4 regions of the Kitasatospora sp. NPDC088351 genome follow, and region 2 is predicted to be linked to each of the others. Evidence: riboswitches for the same ligand, from Rfam matches in the RefSeq annotation. Region 2 holds a riboswitch; each other region holds the start of a gene.

Region 1 (4,536 bases), on a different contig from region 2:
CGGCGCCTCCCGGATCTCCAGCCCGATGCCGTGCCCGACCGGGTGCGGGGAGGGCTCGGTGTGCCCGGCCGCCTGGAGGATCGCCCGGGCCGCCTGGTCGGGTACGCACTGCTCGACGCCAGGCCCGAGCGCCTCCCGTCCGGCCCGCTGGGCCCGGAACACCAGCCGGTGCAGCTCGACCTGCCAGGGCGCGGGGGCGGCGCCGATCACGAAGGTCCGGGCGGTGGAGACGCCGTAGCCCCGGTACTGGGCGCCGAGCACGACGGTGAGGAAATCGCCCTCCTCCACCCGGCGGTCGGTGGGCTGGTGGGCCTGCTGACCGGAGTGGCTGCCGGTGCCGACCGAGACCGGGAAGGCCGCCCGGTCCGCACCGTGGTCGATCATCCGGCGCTCCAGCTCCATCGCCAGGTGCCGTTCGGTGCGGCCGACCAGGATCGACTCCAGCAGTTCGCCGAGCGCCTGGTCGGCGATCTCGGCGGCGATCCGCAGGTCGGCGATCTCGTGCTCGTCCTTGACCACCCGCAGCCGCTCGACCACCGGTCCGAGGCCCGCCAGTCTGACCCCCTCGGCGAGGCCCGCCACCGACCGGTGCCGGGTGACCGTCAGGTCGTGCTCCTCCACCGCCAGGTCGTCCACGCCGAGCCGCCCGGCGGCCGCGGCGGCGGCCAGCGCGGTGTCCTCCCCCGCCGCGACCGGGACCTGGGTGAGGTCCTCGCCGAGCAGGTGCTCCCCGGTGTCGTCCGGCGGCAGGTCGTCCGGCAGCGCCAGCAGCGCCCGCTCCCGGGTGAGCAGCAGCGTCGCCCCGCAGGGCGCGCACCCGGTCAGATAGCGCACGTTCGCCGGCCTGGTGATCAGCGCCGCGTCGGCCCCGGTCGCACCGCAGTGCTCCCTCAGCCGCTCCCGCCGACCCGCGTACGCATCAGCCATGCGTCGAGCCTACGGAGCGCCGCCCCGATCCGCCCGTCGGGCGGGCCCGACCGGGCCGGGGCCGGGGCCGGGCCGCGCCCGGCTCAGGCCTTGGCCTCCGTGGCCTCCGTGGTCTCGGCGGCCTCCCCGGCCGGCGTCGGCCGGGCCCCCGCGTGCTGGGTCTGCGGGGACCAGCGCCGCTCCACCCCGGCCAGCCGCCAGTAGGCGATCGCCGCGACCCAGACCACCACGAACAGGCCGACGATCACATAGCCGACGTTGTCCAGCGAGAGGTCGGCGATCCACCCGCTGACCGGGTCGGTGAGGTCCAGCTTCTCGTGCAGCACCCCGACCAGCTCGATGGTGCCGATGATGAACGCCACCGCGATCGACAGCCCAGTGATGGTCAGGTTGTAGTACACCTTGCGCACCGGATTGGCGAACGCCCACTGGTACGCGAAATTCATGAACGTCCCGTCCAGCGTGTCGAACAGGCTCATCCCCGCCGCGAACAGCAGCGGCAGGCAGATGATCGCGTACCAGGGCAGACCGGCCGCCGCGCCGGAGCCGGCCATCACCATCAGGGTCACCTCGGTCGCGGTGTCGAAGCCGAGGCCGAGCACCATGCCCACCGGGAACATCTGGCCGGGCCGGGTGATCGAGCGGGTCGCCCGGTTCAGCACCCGGGCGAGGAAGCCGCGCGCGTTGAGGTGCTCCTCCAGCTCAGCCTCGTCGTACCGGCCGGCCCGCATCGACCGGAACACCTTCAGGATGCCGAGCAGGGCGGCCAGGTTGAGCGCGCCGATCAGGTAGAGGAAGGCACCGGAGGCGGTGGTGCCGACCACGCCCAGCCACTTGTGGGTGGTGGAGTCGTCGTCCATCAGCGTGTTGGCCAGCTGCGCCCCGCCCGCCACCAGGGCGGCCATCAGCACCACCATCGAGGAGTGCCCGAGCGCGAACCAGAAGCCCACGGAGACCGGCCGCTTGCCGTCCGCCATCAGCTTGCGGGTGGTGTTGTCGATCACCGCGATGTGGTCGGCGTCGAAGGCGTGCCGCATGCCGAGGGTGTAGGCGGTGATCCCCAGGCCCACACCGAAGACCTGGGTGCCGACCGTGTACTCGTGCGGTGCCACCAGGAATATGAGCGTCCCGAACGCCGCCACGTGCATGGCCAGGATCACCCCCATCAGCCCGGCCGTGCGGATGGTGTCCTGGCGTTTCCAACGGAAAGTGGGCAACACCGGCGGTGTCGCCGGGGTGGCGGTTTCGGGCAGGGTCATCTTCGGATCACGCTCCAGCACCTCGTGGAATGGCTTCGTGAGATGCCGTGGCCGGTCTCCTGGCTTACGGGGCTTCCGTACCCGCCTTCCCAGGCGCGCGAGGCGCCCAGTGGCGTCGTGGGTACGGACGACTCCCCCCGATCACAGTGGCGAGGGCCGCTCCGGACTGGGATCCCTGAGGATCCGTCACCGGTATTCCCGAGCACCACGGCGGGGAACACCGTAGGGCCCGTGGGACACCCTTGCAAGGCTGCGCACCTGCGCAGGTGTTCAGAATCACAGGACGCGGACTGCAAGAATGGGGCCATGCATCTCGTACCGGCCGACCGCGCGGGCCACCGCACCATCGACGGACACCGGGTCTGCGAGGCCATCGCCGCGATCGGCGACACCGCGCACGTCCGGTCCTGGGCCGAGCGGTTCTCGCTGCTCGCCGACCCCGGGCGGCTCGCCCTGCTGCTCGCCCTGCACCGGGCAGGCCCGCTCGCCGTCACCGACCTCGCGGTCGCCACCGGCATGCGTGACCCGGCCGTCTCCCAGGCCCTGCGCCTGCTGCGCACGGCCGGCGTGGTCAGCGGCGACAAGGACGGCCGCGTGGTGCGCTACCGGCTCGTGGACGACGGCATGCGCCCCCTGCTGGACTCGTGTGCCGCCGCCGAGCACCACGAGCCCTCCGCGGCCGCCGGCTGACCGTCCCTCGGGGACAGCCGGACAACCGCCCCCGGCCAGGGGCGGTTCAGTACGATCTTCGTGTGCCGTTCCGCCCGCAGGCCCGCGCCTGGCCCGATGACGACCGCTGGGACACCCGGCCCGTCAGGGCCCGCGTGCTGGCGGTCGCCCGCACCCTCACCTCCGCCACCCGGGTACTGGACGTGCTCACCCTGCTGCGCGGCCAGGACGGCATCCACCTCTACCTCACCGTCAACCCCGGCTCCGCGTTCGCCACCGGGCTCGACGGCTTCCTCGCCGGCCTCACCGGCATCACCGTGCTGGACTGGCGCGAGGCCACCCGGCGGCGGTTCGACCTCGCGGTCGCCTGCGCGGTGCACCGCTCGATGGCCCGGCTGAAAGCCCCGCTGATCGTGCTGCCGCACGGTGCCGGCTACAACCGCCTGGTCACCCGGTCCACCGGCGACACCGTCTCCGCCGCCGGCCTCTCCCGCCGCGAACTCACCCACTGGGGGCGGGTGTTCCCCGCAGTGATCGGCCTCTCCCACGAGGAGCAGCTCGACCGGCTGCGGATCTCCTGCCCCGAGGCCCTGCCCCGCGCACGCGTGGTCGGCGACCCGTGCTTCGACCGGATGCTGCGCAGCCTGGACGGCCGGGACGGGTACCGCGCCGCGCTGGGCGCCGTGGACGGCCGCCGCCTCGTCGTCGTCAACTCGACCTGGAGCGAGCACTCCCTGTTCGGACGCCACCCCGACCTGCCGCTGCGTCTGGTCGGCCGGCTCCCCGCCGACGAGTACACCGTCGCCGTCGTCCTGCACCCCAACATCTGGGCCCGGCACGACCCCGCGGCGCTGCTCGCCACCGCCGAACGGTCCGGACTGCGGCTCGTCCCGCCCGACCAGGGCTGGCAGGCCGCCCTCGTCGCGGCCGACTGCCTGATCGGCGACCACGGCTCGGTCTCCTTCTACGGCGCCGCCCTGGAACGCCACACCCTGCTCGTCGCCACCGGCGCCGACGAACTCGACCCCCGCTCCCCCACCTACGCCTTCGGCCAGGCCGCGCCGCCGCTCGACCCCGACGGCGACCTGCTCACCCAGCTGGAACAGGCCCTGGCGAAGCCGGACCGGGCCGCGCTGCGCCCGATCACCGACCGCTCGCTCGGCCGGCAGGGCCAGTCCGCCCGGCTGCTGCGCCCGCTGCTCTACTCCTATCTGCGGCAGGTGGACGAACCGGACGACGAACCTCGCCAGCCGCCGTACCCGCGACCGGTCCCGCTGCCCACGGCCCTGCCCGGCCCGACGGCGTACGACGTCGAAGGGGAGCGCCGGGGCACCGAGGTCCGCCTGCGGCGCTACCCGGTCGGCCCGGACCACCGCGAGGCCCGGGGCAGCTACGCGGTCAGCGCCGAGGAGCCGACGCTCGCGCTGCGTCACAGCGCCGAGGTGATGGCCCGTACCGAAGTCCGCGCCGAACTGCCCGCCGAGCGCTGGCTCGCCGACACCGCGGCCCAACTGCCGGGCCTCGGCGTGGCCGTGGCCGCTCTCGGCAAGGCCCGCCATCTGCTGCGGCTCCGCGGCGGCCTGCTGCTGGAGGCCCACGCCGAACGCCCCTGGGGTGCGGCCACACCGCACCTCGACCCCCTCCTGCTCGGCGCCGCCGTCGCCCTCTGGCTCGCCGACGG
Region 2 (4,536 bases):
CGACCGCCGGACCGGGCGACGCGCTACTGTGCGGACTGGCCGACCTCCTCGTCCCCGCCGCGAAGCTGCCGTCGTTCCTCGCCGCGCTCACCGAGGAGGAGGTCACCGCCGCGGTGCACCGCCACGCCGCTCCCGTCCCCGCCGGCCCGCTCGCCGCACAGCTCGACTGGATCGACCACTGCTACGCCGCCGACACGGTCGAGGAGATCCTCGACCGCCTGCGCGCCAGCGGGGAGGGCGCGGCGAAGGAGGCCGCCGAGCAGATCGCCGCCAAGTCGCCCACCGCCCTCAAGGTGACCCTGCGCTCGCTGCGCCGGGCCCGCCGGCTCGGCCCGCTGGAGCAGGTCCTGGACCAGGAGTACCGGGTCTCCAGCGCGGCCCTGCGCTCGCCCGACCTGGTCGAGGGCGTCCGGGCCCAGGTGATCGACAAGGACCGCTCCCCACGCTGGTCGCCACCGGTCCTGGAGGCCGTGACCGAGGACGACGTGGACCGCTTCTTCACCCCGCTGGGCCCGCAGGAGCTGGGCCTCGGCACCACCACCGCATGGGAGGAACGCTGGTGACCATCCGCACGATCGCCTTCGTGGGACTGGGCAACATGGGCGGCCCGATGGCCGCGAACCTCGTCAGGGCCGGCCACCGGGTGACCGGCTTCGACCTCGACCCCGACGCCCTGCGCCGCGCCGAGGCGGCCGGCGTGCCGGCCGCCGCCTCCGCGCCGGCCGCCGTGGCCGACGCGCAGCTGGTGATCACCATGCTGCCCGCGGGCCGCCAGGTCCTCGACCTCTACCGGGACGGCGGACTGCTGGCCGCGGCCGAGCCCGGCACCCTGTTCGTCGACTGCTCGACCATCGACGTGGCCGACGCCCGCGAAGCGCACGCGGCGGCCCTCGCGGCGGGCCACCGGGCGCTGGACGCGCCGGTCTCCGGCGGTGTGACCGGTGCGAGCGCCGCGAGCCTCACCTTCATGGTCGGCGCGGCGGAGGCGGACTTCGCCGCCGTTCTGCCGGTCCTGGAGGCGATGGGCCGCAAGGTCGTGCACTGCGGCCCGTCCGGCGCCGGGCAGGCCGCGAAGATCTGCAACAACATGATCCTCGGGATCTCGATGATCGCCGTCAGCGAGGCCTTCGTCCTCGGCGAGCACCTCGGCCTGAGCCACCAGGCGCTGTTCGACGTGGTCTCGACCGCCTCCGGCCAGTGCTGGGCGCTCACCAGCAACTGTCCCGTGCCCGGTCCGGTGCCCGCCAGCCCCGCCAACCGGGACTACCGGCCCGGCTTCGCCGCCGCGCTGATGGCCAAGGACCTCGGCCTGGCCGCCGACGCCGCGAAGGCCGCCGGTGTTCCGGTGGAACTGGGCTCCCACGCGGCCGAGCTGTACGCCGGGTTCGCCGCGGACCAGGGTGCCGGGCTGGACTTCTCGGCGGTCATCAACACCATCAGGGAGAGCGCGAAGTGACGGGCCACGAGCCGGTCCTGGCGGAGGTGTTCTGACCCGTGAGGCCGGGGTCGGGGTCGGGGCCGGCGGGTGTCCGGCCCTTGACCCCTTCTCCGCACGACCGACATGATGAGCCGTCATGTACTGACTCCGCCGCTGGGGGAAGTCCGGTCCGAGTCCGGCGCTGACCCGCAACGGTAGGCCGCCGACGGCTGTCGGCGGCGAGCCCGAGGACCCGTCGGCGGAGGCGTGTGTTCCCTCCTCCCGTCGTGGTCTGCGGGCCGGAGTTCCCAGGGCTGCCCGGTTCCGCACCGGCGGCCGGGCGGGGACCCCGTGCGCCCGGGCCCGGAAAGGCGTCCCATGCCCACGCTCCGCCGCTCCCTCGGTCTGCTCGCGATACCCGCGCTCGTTCTGACCGCCGTGCTTCCGGCGTCCGCCGCCCAGGCGGCCCAGGCTCCGGCCCCGGCTCCGGCTCCGGTCTCGACGACCGTCCGTCCCGACGCCGCCGCGGCCGGCTGGCTCGCCCGCCAACTCGTCGACGGAGACCACTTCGAGACCGTCTTCGACGGCACCGCCTACCCCGACCAGGGGCTGACCATCGACGCCGTGCTGGCCTTCGCCGCCTCCCACAGCTCCGACCAGGCCGCCGCGAAGGCCACCGCCTGGCTCGCGCAGCCCGGGATCATCAGCGGCTACCTCGGCGACGGGACCACCGAGGCGTACGCCGGGGCCACCGCCAAGCTGCTGCTCGCCGCCGAGGTCCGTGGCGAGGACGTCCACGGCTTCGGCGGTGTCGACCTCCCGGCCCGGCTCCGCTCGCTCCAGAGCCCGAGCGGCCGCTTCTCCGACCGCTCCCAGTGGGGCGACTACAGCAACGCCTTCGGCCAGTCCCTGGCGGTGATCGCCCTCCAGCGCACCCCGGACGGCGCCCCGGCCGCCGCCGTCGACTTCCTCGCCGGCAGCCAGTGCGCGGACGGCGGCTTCCCCGTCGCCTTCGGCCAGACCACCTGCGCGGGCGACCCGGACGCCACCGCGCTCGCCGTCCAGGCCCTTGCCGCCACCGGCCGCACCGCCAAGGCGAACGCCGGACTCGGCCGGCTGACCGCCCACCAGAACACCGACGGGGGGTTCGCCGCAGCCGGCGCGACCACCTCCAACGCCAACACCACCGGACTGGCCACCCAGGCCCTGCTGTCCACCGGACGGCTCGGCGCGGGTCTCAAGGGCTGGAGCAGCCTGGTCAAGCTCCAGCAGGGCTGCGCCGCCGACGCCGCCGTCCGCGGCGCGGTCGCGTACGACGCGTCCGGGTTCAGCCAGGCCAACGGAGCCCGGGCCACCGCGCAGGCCGTCCTGGGTCTGTCCGGCACCCCGCTGGCCGCCCTCTCCGCCCACGGCGCGCGCCCGGCAGCCCCGGTCCTGGCCTGCCCGGCACCGGCCGGCCGCTGAAACCGCCGAAACCGCCGATCCCGTGAGGAGCCTTTCGATGACCCGCACCCCTGCCCCGGCCCCGGCCCGCCGGATCCGCCGCACCGTCGGTTCGGTCGCCGCCGTCGCGGCCCTGACCGCCGGCCTGCTCGGCGCCTCCGCCGCCCAGGCGCCGCGGGCGAGCGCCACCGCCTGCACCGGTACGACCGGCGTGACCGTCGTCGTCGACTTCGCCGCGCTCGGCGGCGGAATCGAGACCGGCTGCGCCCCCGGCGACCCGGCCAGCGGCCTGGCCGCACTGACCGGCGCCGGCTTCCCGTACGCCTTCCACCCGCGCTACCCGGGCTTCGTCTGCAAGATCAACGCTCTCCCCGCCACCTGCACCAACCCCACCGGCACCGCCTACTGGTCGTACTGGCACGCCCAGCACGGCGGCCCGTGGTCGTACAGCTCGCTGGGCGCCGGAAGCTACGACCCGGCCCCCGGGGACGTCGAGGGCTGGTCCTTCGGTGCCGGTGCCCAGCCGGGTATCACCGCGCCCTGATCCCCACCGGGCCGATCCGCCTCGGTGCTCCGGCGGGAACGGAGAAATCCGGCTGGAGCACCAGGAGGCCCGTCATGGCGCCGGCTCCACCCATTGGGCACGCCAGGCGGGCGGAGCGAACGGATCCGCGAAATACTGGGTCTCGCGGGCGACCTTTCCATCGCGGAATTCCATCACGCTGACGGTGGGTACCGGTTTTCCGTCGTAGTCGAGCACGTATTCGGTGATCCAGAGGTCCCCGCTGCCGAGAATCCGGCGGATGGTGAAGCCGAGCCTGGCCGGGTGGTGTGAGCGCAGCGCCTGCAGGTTGTGGCGGCCGTGGATGCGCTCACCCGACTGGGGATAATCAACGATGACGTCGTCGTGGTAGATCTCGTGCTCGGTGTCCTGGTCCCCTGCGGCGGACGCTGCCCAGTGCCGATCCAGCGCCGCTCGGGTCTCCTGGTGCCCCATCGTGTTCCCTCCGATCACAGCGGTGTCGGACGAGGCGCACATCCGGTGTGCCGGCCTCCTGCCGACCACCGTAACCCCGGCGGCGGTCCCGCCGCCGAGCATGGTTTCCGGACGGTCATCCCGGCGGCCCACGATGACAATGACAGACAGGGAGTGGTCCCATGACCGGGGCGACCGGCAGGGTGGCATTGGTGACAGGGGCCGACAGCGGAATCGGTGCGGCCACCGCGCGCGTTCTGGCCGCACGAGGGATGCGCGTGGTGGTCAACTACCTGCACAGCGGCACGGCAGCCGGGAAGGTCGTGGCCGGCATCGAGGCCGCGGGCGGCCAGGCCATGGCCGTGCAGGCCGACGTGCGCGAGGCAGCGGCGGTCGAGAGCATGATCGAGCAGGTCCGGGCGGCATGGGGCGGCACCGACGTGCTCGTGCACAACGCGCTCACCCCGTATGTGGTCAAGCCGTTCCAGGACATGACGTGGGAAGAGCTGGGCGGCAAGCTCGACGACGAGCTGCGTGCGGCGTTCGCGGTCACCAAGGCCGTCCTGCCCGCCATGACCGAACAGGGCTGGGGACGCATCGTCTATCTCGGCACCGTCCTCAGCCGCCAGCCCCGGGAGGGCATGATCGCACTGGGCACGGCCAAGGCCGCACTGGCGCAGTTCGCCCGGTACCTCGCCCA
Region 3 (4,536 bases), on a different contig from region 2:
ATCTTCTGGCGATCGTCGGACATTACTGGCAGGCCTCGCAGGACTCGGGGTTCTCCAGGGAGCAGGCCAGGGCGGCCTCCTCCTCCGGCGTGAGGGTCGGGGACGCCACCGGGACGGGGGCGGCGGCGCGGGCGGCGCCCGAGGCGGCCTGGGCGATCCGGGTCGCCGGGCGCGAGCGCAGGTAGTAGGTGGTCTTCAGACCGACCTTCCAGGCGTACGCGTACATCGAGCTGAGCTTGCCGATGGTGGGCGCGGCCATGAAGAGGTTCAGCGACTGGCTCTGGTCGATGTACGGCATCCGGGCGGCGGCCAGGTCGATCAGCGCGCGCTGGGGCAGCTCCCAGGCCGTGCGGTAGAGCGAGCGGACCTCGGCGGGCAGCCAGTTGAGGTCCTGGACGGAGCCGTTGGCGTCGCGCAGCGCGTCCCGGGTCTGCTGGTCCCAGACGCCGAGCTCCTTCAGCTCGCGCACCAGGTACGGGTTGACCTGGAGGAACTCGCCGGAGAGGGTCTCGCGCTTGAACAGGTTGGAGACCTGCGGCTCGATGCACTCGTAGACGCCGGCGATCGAGGCGATGGTCGCGGTCGGCGCGATGGCCAGCAGCAGCGAGTTGCGCAGGCCGGTCTCGGCGAGCCTGGTCCGCAGGGCGGCCCAGCGGTCGGCCCACTCCGGAGCGGCGCTCGGGAAGTGGTCGATGTGCAGCTCGCCGCGGGCGGCCCGGGTCTCGCCGTATGCCTCGTGGCGGCCCAGCTGCTCGGCCAGCTCGCTGGAGCGCTCGTACGCGGTGAGCATGATGCGCTCGGCGATGAGGGTGGAGAGCCGCTTCGCCTCGGCGGAGTCGAAGTCGATCCGCAGCTGGAAGAAGACGTCCTGCAGGCCCATCACGCCGAGGCCCACCGGGCGCCAGCGGGAGTTGGAGGCACCGGCCTCGGGGGTCGGGTAGAAGTTGATGTCCACCACGCGGTCGAGGAAGGTGACGGCGGTGCGGACGGTGGCGTCCAGGCGGTCCCAGTCCAGCGCGTTCAGCAGGTCGTCGGCGGTGGCGCCGGCGGCGACGTGGGCGCCGAGGTTGACCGAGCCGAGGTTGCAGACGGCGGTCTCGGAGTCGTCCGTGACCTCCAGGATCTCGGTGCAGAGGTTGGAGCTGTGCACCGTGCGGCCGGGCAGCGCGGTCTGGTTGGCGGCGCGGTTGGAGGCGTCCTTGAAGGTCATCCAGCCGTTGCCGGTCTGCGCCAGGGTGCGCATCATCCGGGCGTACAGGGTCTGCGCGGGGATGGTGCGGACGGCCTTGCCGGACTGCTCGGCCTTCAGGTACGCCTCGTCGAACTCGGCACCCCAGAGGTCGACCAGCTCGGGCACGTCGGCGGGGGAGAACAGCGACCAGTCGGCGTTGGCGTTGACCCGGCGCATGAACTCGTCCGGGATCCAGTGCGCCAGGTTGAGGTTGTGCGTGCGGCGCGCCTCCTCACCGGTGTTGTCGCGCAGCTCCAGGAACTCCTCGATGTCCGCGTGCCAGGTCTCCAGGTAGACGCAGGCCGCGCCCTTGCGGCGGCCGCCCTGGTTGACGGCGGCGACCGAGGAGTCGAGGGTGCGCAGGAACGGGACGATGCCGTTGGACTTGCCGTTGGTGCCCCGGATCAGGCTGCCGCGCGAGCGGATCCGCGAGTAGGACAGGCCGATGCCGCCGGCGTGCTTGGAGAGACGGGCGATCTGGGCGTACCGGGAGTAGATCGAGTCCAGGTTGTCCAGCGGGGAGTCGAGCAGGTAGCAGCTCGACATCTGCGGGTGCCGGGTGCCGGAGTTGAACAGGGTCGGGGAGGAGGTCAGGTACTCCAGCCGGCTCATCAGGCCGTACAGCTCGGCCACCTCGCGCACCGACTGCTCGTTGTCGCCGACCGCCAGGCCGCTGGCGACGCGGAGCAGGAAGTGCTGCGGGGTCTCGACCACCTTGCGGGTGATCGGGTGGCGCAGCAGGTAGCGGGACTGCACGGTGCGCAGGCCGAAGTACTCGAAGCGGTCGTCGCCCCGCGGGTCGACGAGCGCGTCCAGGGTCGCGGCGTGCTTGGCGACGAAGGCGGCGGTGGTGTCGCCGATCAGGCCCTCGGCGTGGCCGACCGCGACCGAGGCGGAGAAGGAGACCGAGCCCTGGCTGACCGCCTCGTCGACGATCTCCAGCGCGAGCAGGCGCGCGGCCAGCTTCGAGTACTGCGGGTCCTCGGCGATCATCGACGCGGCGGCGTCCACGGCCAGCCCGCGCAGCTCGGCGAAGTCCGAGCCGGCGTGGCGGCCGCGCAGCGCGGCGGCGGCGACATGGCCGGGGTCCACCTGGGGGAGATCGGCGCTGCGGTCGGTCAGCAGCCGGAGCAGCGCACCGCCGGGGTCGGAGACCGTCGGGTCGACGGGGGCGAAGCTGGAACCCTGGGCGGGCAGGGTGGCTGAGGCAGCGGTGGTCAAGGCGCTCTCTCCTGGCGGCGATCGGCGTCGGTGCATCGGGGTGCCGGACCGTTCGGGGCAGGGGAGCACGGCGCGAACGCCCGGTGGCGTCGCGCGACAGTGTCATCCCCGGCCCGCCCGCGAGGCCCGGACGTGGTGCAGTGCTTCGGGGCCTCTGCGGGGAGGCCGGTGGCACGCCGCCGGCAGGTACTCGGACTCGCGGGCCCTGCTTCCAGAGGCCCGCACACCGCTGCGGGGCAGTCCCGGACTCGCACCGGGTTCCCCTGCGTCGACAGCAGGAGTGAGCATACATCTAGTGGCGGTCGACTGTGGCGGCACCATATGTTGTGGCCGTCGTGTCGCGAGCCCGGACAGGCTCGGCGGGGCGTCAGTGCTTCAGGTAGACCTTGTAGGTGCTGGAGTCGCCCGTCGGCGAGGTGAACTGGGCGATCAGCCGGTACTGTCCGCCGGCGGCCAGAGCGGCCGCCAGGGCGCGGTCCGTGGCAGCCGGCGCGGTGCTGTCGAGGACGACCATGGTGAACCAGCCGTCCCGGATGGCGGCCGCGCTGCCGTCGTCGCCGTGGTGCTGCACCCCGGCGGCGTCCCGGTAGTCGGTCCCGTTGCGCGCCGAGACCCACTGCTCAGGTGTACTGACGGTGCCCAGGTAGTACTCGGCGAGTCCGTCGACCTCGGTGAGGTAGCGGCCCTGCGGTTCGGCGTGCACCCGCAGGACGGCGAGCAGCCGCCCGGAGTCGGGCCCGTTCTGGTAGCGCAGCGCGGACTGTTCGAGGCCCAGCGCGAGCAGGGCGACCCACACCAGGATGCCCAGCTGCGGGTGGCGGAAGTGCGCGCCGACCAGCCGGGTGAGGCCGACCCCGGCCAGCGGGGCGGCGAGCAGCATCCCGAAGCCGAGGTGGCGGAACATCGCCCCGGAGGAGCCCAGCGCCAGGTGGATCGCCGGGACCAGCAGCGCGGTGGCGGTCAGCGCGGTGCCCAGCAGCGCGCGCTGGGCCCGGGTGGTGGTGACGCCGCCGTTCTCCGGGGACTCGTGCATCTGCTCGCGGCGGACGTAGGCGATCGTGCCGGCCACCGCGAGGACGGTGAACAGGCCGCCCCACTGGACGGTGTCCAGGAGGATCCCGCCGACCGTGCGGCCGGCCTGGCCGCGGGCCGGGGACCATCCCGCGATCGTGCCGAGTACGCCGAAGGGGAGCAGCGCGCCGGCCGTGCCGGCGGCGAGCAGCAGCGCGCGCAGGGCGGCCGGGCCGAGCCGCCGGTGCGGCCAGGCGGTGGCCAGCGCGAGGGCGGCCAGGGCGGGCATGGCGAGCGTCGAGGCGTACGCGACCGCGCAGGCGAGGGCGGCGGCCGGTGCGGCGAGCAGGACCAGGGCCACCGGGCGGCGGGCGGTGAACACCGTGATCCAGGCCGCGAGGGCGACCAGAAGAACGGCCGGCGCCTCGGGGGCGGCGTAGAAGCCGACGACGACGGTCGACTGCACCACCGCGTAGGCGGCGATGGAGCAGATGGCCACCCGCTCGTTGAAGAGCCGGCGGGTCAGCGAGTACAGCAGCACGGTGGTCAGCAGGGCGAAGCAGAGACTGAGTACCCGGGCGCCGAAGATGCCGTTGGCGTTGGCGGCGGCGCCGGCCAGCGGCGGGTACAGCCAGGGCGAGCCGGGTGTCCGGCCGACCAGGTCGGAGGTGACGGCGGTGCCGTGCAGCAGGTGGGCGAGCTGCTGGCGGCCGGCCACCATGGTCGCGGCCTCGTCGGGGTGCGCGGCGGCCAGCAGGCGCAGCGAGAGCGCGGCCTGGACGATCAGCACGGCGAGCAGCAGACCGCGGGCTATCCAGCGGCGCCGGGGGCTGGGGGCCGGGTCCCAGCCGATCGCGGGGACCTGCGGGATGGTGTACGGCGCCAGCTCGACGGCCTGGTTGTCGTCCTCGGGGGCGGCGGTGCCCCGCTCGGCGGCGGGCCGGGGCAGGGTGTCCGCGTCCGGCCGGGGGCGGCTGCTCCCGGCGCGCGTCGCGGTGCCGCCGGGGGCAGGGACGGGGCTGTCCGGGGTCAGGGGTGGCTCGGAGGCCGCGCTCATCGTGGGTTCCTGATGT
Region 4 (4,536 bases), on a different contig from region 2:
CTGGCCGACAAGGCGAAGAGCTATCCGTCCCAGCTCTCCGGCGGACAGCAGCAGCGCGTCGCGATCGCCCGCGCGCTGGCCATGAAGCCCAAGCTGATGCTCTTCGACGAGCCCACCTCGGCGCTCGACCCGGAGCTGGTCGGCGAGGTGCTGGACGTCATGCGCGGTCTGGCCGACGAGGGGATGACGATGATCGTCGTCACCCACGAGATGGGCTTCGCCCGCGAGGTCGGCGACGCGCTGGTCTTCATGGACGGCGGTGTGGTGGTCGAGTCCGGCACCCCCCGCGACGTGCTCACCGACCCGCAGCACGAGCGCACCCGCGCGTTCCTGTCCAAGGTGCTCTAGGACGCTCCCGTCGGCGCCCGGCAGGCCGGACCTGCCGGGCGCCGACGCCTGCCCCGCCCAGGTAATAGGCTGGAGCCAGTCAGCCCGTTACCGATTCTGGAAGGACCACCGTGGAGCTCGCCTCGTACGCCGACCTCGCCGTCCGGCTGGTGAACACCGAGGAGCCCGAGCGCGGCACCGACACGCTGACCTCGGTCGACGCCGTCCGCGGCCTGTTCTCCGAGAACACACGTGCCGCCGCGCTCGCCGACGAAGCCGACCTGCCCCGGCTGCGTGCCGTCCGGACCCGGCTGCGCGGGGTCTTCGAGGCCGCCGCCGAGGGGGACGAGATCCGGGGTGTCGACCTGCTGAACAGCCTGCTGATGGAGTACCCCGTCAGCCCGCTGGTCTCCGGCCACGACTACCTGGACGACGCCGGGCGCCCGCGCTGGCACCTGCACCTCGCCGACAACTCGCCCACCGCCACGGCCCACTTCAGCGCGGTCGCCTGCATGGGCCTGGCCGTCCACCTCACCGAACTGGGCGCCGACCGGCTCGGCATCTGCCAGGCCGCGCCCTGCCGCAACGCCTACCTGGACACCTCCACCAACCGCTCCCGGCGGTACTGCTCCGACCGCTGCGCCACCCGCGCCAACGTCGCCGCGTACCGGGCCCGCAAGCGCCAGGAGGCCGCCGTCCTGGCCGGGCAGGGCTAGCGGCCCTCCGGGCTAGAGATCCTCCGGCCGGACCCAGACGCCGAGCCGGCGGGCCAGGCCCGGCACCCGGACCAGCGGGCCCAGCAGCAGGCGCTCCAGCCGGCGGCCCGGGGCCAGCCAGGCCGGCCGGGGGCGCAGCCGCAGCAGCACCCGGCCGAGCACCAGCTCGTCCGGGACGGCGCCGTAGCTGCGGCTGTCGCTGTCGACCAGCCGGTTGTCGGACAGCAGCCACCAGCCCTTCGGGCGCCGGCCGTCGGCCCGCTTCACCACGAGCAGGTCCTGCTGCAACGGGTGGCGGACCACCACCACGGCGCCCGGCCTGATCCGCGCCCCGTACCGGACCAGCAGCCGGTCGCCCTCACGCAGCGTCGGCACCATCGAGTCCCCCGCCACGTCGATCAGTCCGAACGGTGCGGCACCCCCGCGGGTGCCGCCCTCCGGTTCCGCCATCCGCGTCACGACTCCTCCTCCCGGCTCGCCGCGTCCCAGTCTGCCGTACGGACCGTCACCCGCCGATGTCCGGATTCACCCGGTTCCGGGTCCGCCTTTTGCCCTAGGCCCACCGACCGATCGCGAAACCCCGTGACCGGAAGGGTAATCTCGGGCGCGGGAAGACGATCTAAGGAAGGACTCCCATGTTCTCTCGTCTGTTTGCACCGCGTGCCACCGCGCACGCCCACTGCGACCTGCCCTGCGGCGTGTACGACCCGGCGCAGGCGCGGATCGAGGCCGAGTCGGTCAAGGCCACCCAGGAGAAGTACCAGGCCAACGAGGACGCGCACTTCCGCGCTCGCGCCGTCATCATCAAGGAGCAGCGCGCCGAGGCCGTCAAGCACCACATCTCGGTGCTGTGGAGCGACTACTTCAAGGCCCCGCACTTCGAGAAGTACCCGCAGCTGCACCAGCTGATCAACGACACCCTGAAGGCCGCCTCGGCCGCCAAGGCGTCGACGGACCCGGCCACCGGTCAGGCCCTGCTCGACCTGATCGCCGAGGTCGACAAGATCTTCTGGGAGACCAAGCAGGCCTGACCGCCGCTCGGCCTCCGTCGACCGCCCCCGCCCGGACCACCACACCGGACGGGGGCGGTCGCGCGTTTCCGGGACATGCCCGGCGGCACCTGTAAGGGTTGCCTGGCCTTAGCGCTTGTTATGCTGCCAGGGCGTCCCATGGGGGAAGTCCGGTCCGAATCCGGCGCTGACCCGCAACGGTGGACGGGGCCCCGGCCCCGTGAGCCCGATCGCCCTGGGGCGCCGACCTCCCGACAACTCGCCGTGGAATGCGAGGGGATGGCGCCCCGGCCCCGCCACGGCCCGGGCGCGCCGCCCCGCGCCGCCCACGGCCCGAGGCGAAGGCGCGCCCCCCTCGTGAGCACCGCAGTGACCGCACCGGTCCGTCGAATACCCGCCGCGCCCCTGGCCGCCGGCCTGGCCGCGGCCCTGCTGCTGTCGCTGGTCTGCGGGGTCGCCCTGGGCTCCTCCGACCTCGGCTGGTCCCGGGTCCTGCGGCTGCTGGGCGCCGGGCTGACGGGCGGTCGGCTGGAGGCCGAGGAGGCGGCGGCGTACGCGATCGTCTGGGAGATCCGGCTGCCGCGCACCGTACTGGCCGCCGTGGTCGGCGCCGGGCTCGCGGCCACCGGGGTCGCCGTGCAGGCCATGGTCCGCAACGCCCTGGCCGACCCGTTCGTCCTCGGCATCTCCTCCGGCGCGGCGGTCGGCGCCAACGCCGTCCTGCTGCTCGGCGCCTTCGCCTCGCTCGGGGTCTGGGCGCTCTCGGTCTCCGCCTTCGGCTCGGCCCTGCTGGCGATGCTGCTGGTGTACGCGGCCGCCCGGACCGCCTACGGGCTCACCCCGCTGCGGCTGGTGCTCACCGGCACCGCGATGTCCTACGGCTTCTCCGCGGTGACGGCGCTGATGGTGTTCGGCGCCGCGCGCGGCGAGGCGGCCCGCAGCGCCATGATGTGGCTGCTCGGCAGCCTGGGCGGGGCGACCTGGGGCTCGGTGCCGATCGCCGCCGTCACCGTGCTGGCCGGCCTGGCCTGCCTCGCCCTCTCCGCCGGGCGCCTCGACGCGCTCGCCATGGGCGACGAGACGGCGGCCTCGCTCGGTGTGGACCCCGACCGGCTGCGCCGGCAGCTGTTCGTGGTGACGGCGGCCGTCACCGGCACCGTCGTCGCGGTCAGCGGCGCGATCGGCTTCGTCGGGCTGATGGTGCCGCACCTGGTGCGGATGCTGGTCGGCGCCGGCCACCGCCGGGTGCTGCTGGTCGCGCCGTTCGCCGGGGCGCTGCTGCTGGTCTGGGTGGACATCGTCTCGCGCACCCTGCTGGCGCCCGCCGAGCTGCCGGTCGGGGTGGTCACCGCGGTGCTCGGGGTGCCCTGCTTCCTGTTGCTGATGCGCCGCCGCGGCTACTCCTTCGGAGGCCGCTGATGGGCACCGGCGCGAACGCCGACCCGAGCACCGACACCACGGACACCCCGGAGACCGTCATCGAGACCGCCAGCGAGACCGCCCTGGACATCGCCGTCGACGGGCTCTCGGTCGACATCGCCGGCGCCCGGCTGGTCCACGACATCACCCTGGACGCCGCCGCCGGACAGGTGGTCGGCCTGGTCGGACCGAACGGCAGCGGCAAGTCGACCCTGCTGCGCTGCGTCTACCGGGCACTGCGGCCCGCCGCCGGCGCCGTCCGGCTGGGCGGCGAGGACCTGCACGCGCTCACCCCCCGCGAGGCCGCCCGGCGGGTCGCCGCACTGCCGCAGGAACACTCCGCCGAGTTCGACTTCACCGTGGCCGAGGTGGTCGGCATGGGCCGGCTGCCGCACCGCAGCGGATTCGCCGGCCCGACCGGCGGGGACGACCGGCGCTGCGCCGAGGCGCTGGCCCGGGTCGGCGCGGACCACCTGGCCGGGCGGGGCTTCCTGAGCCTGTCCGGCGGCGAGAAGCAGAGGGTGCTGATCGCCCGCGCGCTCGTCCAGGAGCCCCGGGTCCTGGTGCTCGACGAACCCACCAACCACCTGGACATCGCCCACCAGTTGGAGGTGCTGGCGCTGGTCCGGGCGGCCGGGCCGACGGTGCTCACCGCGCTGCACGACCTCAACCTGGCGGCCGGCCACTGCGACCTGCTGTACGTGATCAGGGCCGGCCGGATCGTCGCCTCCGGACCGCCCGTCGAGGTGCTGCGCCCCGCGCTGCTGGCCGGGGTGTTCGGCGTCCGCGCGACCCCCGTACGGCACCCCGAGACCGGCGCCGTCCAGCTGCTCTTCGACCGGCTCCGCTGACCCCGCTTCCCCTCCCGCCCTTTCCGCCCCTCCCCCCGACCCGAGGAACTCCCATGCGCACCAAGGCCGTCGCCGCCACCGCCCTGCTCACCCTCGCGCTGACCGCGTGCGGGGCCGAGATCGCCCCGAGCGGCGAGGCCGCGGCGGGCTCCGACCACTACCCGGTGACCGTCGACAACTGCGGCACCAAGGTCACCTACAAGGCGAAGCCCG

Evidence for each region. A riboswitch is a leader RNA that binds a small molecule or an ion and turns the genes downstream of it on or off. The one in region 2 is predicted to bind cobalamin.
Region 1: linked by a shared signal. The riboswitch ahead of AB0P06_RS23780 (HoxN/HupN/NixA family nickel/cobalt transporter) and the one ahead of AB0P06_RS14970 (peptidase) in region 2 are both predicted to bind cobalamin.
Region 3: linked by a shared signal. The riboswitch ahead of AB0P06_RS03205 (ribonucleoside-diphosphate reductase subunit alpha) and the one ahead of AB0P06_RS14970 (peptidase) in region 2 are both predicted to bind cobalamin.
Region 4: linked by a shared signal. The riboswitch ahead of AB0P06_RS03350 (iron ABC transporter permease) and the one ahead of AB0P06_RS14970 (peptidase) in region 2 are both predicted to bind cobalamin.

The regions. Positions count from the first base shown of each region.
Region 1 covers NZ_JBFBIL010000036.1:46,558-51,093, forward strand. The annotation lists gene AB0P06_RS23775 (aminopeptidase P family protein) at 1-927, opposite strand, end outside; gene AB0P06_RS23780 (HoxN/HupN/NixA family nickel/cobalt transporter) at 1,011-2,186, opposite strand; cobalamin riboswitch at 2,218-2,411, opposite strand; gene AB0P06_RS23785 (metalloregulator ArsR/SmtB family transcription factor) at 2,493-2,876, shown strand; gene AB0P06_RS23790 (hypothetical protein) at 2,939-4,536, shown strand, end outside.
Region 2 covers NZ_JBFBIL010000016.1:121,514-126,049, reverse strand. The annotation lists gene AB0P06_RS14980 (enoyl-CoA hydratase/isomerase family protein) at 1-563, shown strand, start outside; gene mmsB (3-hydroxyisobutyrate dehydrogenase) at 545-1,456, shown strand; cobalamin riboswitch at 1,564-1,693, shown strand; gene AB0P06_RS14970 (peptidase) at 1,796-2,881, shown strand; gene AB0P06_RS14965 (flagellar hook-length control protein FliK) at 2,919-3,404, shown strand; gene AB0P06_RS14960 (nuclear transport factor 2 family protein) at 3,477-3,989, opposite strand; gene AB0P06_RS14955 (SDR family oxidoreductase) at 4,019-4,536, shown strand, end outside.
Region 3 covers NZ_JBFBIL010000003.1:48,334-52,869, forward strand. The annotation lists gene AB0P06_RS03200 (ribonucleotide-diphosphate reductase subunit beta) at 1-23, opposite strand, end outside; gene AB0P06_RS03205 (ribonucleoside-diphosphate reductase subunit alpha) at 23-2,428, opposite strand; cobalamin riboswitch at 2,616-2,747, opposite strand; gene AB0P06_RS03210 (glycosyltransferase family 39 protein) at 2,820-4,520, opposite strand; gene AB0P06_RS03215 (glycosyl hydrolase) at 4,517-4,536, opposite strand, start outside.
Region 4 covers NZ_JBFBIL010000003.1:82,493-87,028, reverse strand. The annotation lists gene AB0P06_RS03370 (amino acid ABC transporter ATP-binding protein) at 1-348, shown strand, start outside; gene AB0P06_RS03365 (CGNR zinc finger domain-containing protein) at 459-1,043, shown strand; gene sodX (nickel-type superoxide dismutase maturation protease) at 1,056-1,493, opposite strand; gene sodN (superoxide dismutase, Ni) at 1,679-2,074, shown strand; cobalamin riboswitch at 2,187-2,306, shown strand; gene AB0P06_RS03350 (iron ABC transporter permease) at 2,411-3,472, shown strand; gene AB0P06_RS03345 (ABC transporter ATP-binding protein) at 3,556-4,323, shown strand; gene AB0P06_RS03340 (ABC transporter substrate-binding protein) at 4,377-4,536, shown strand, end outside.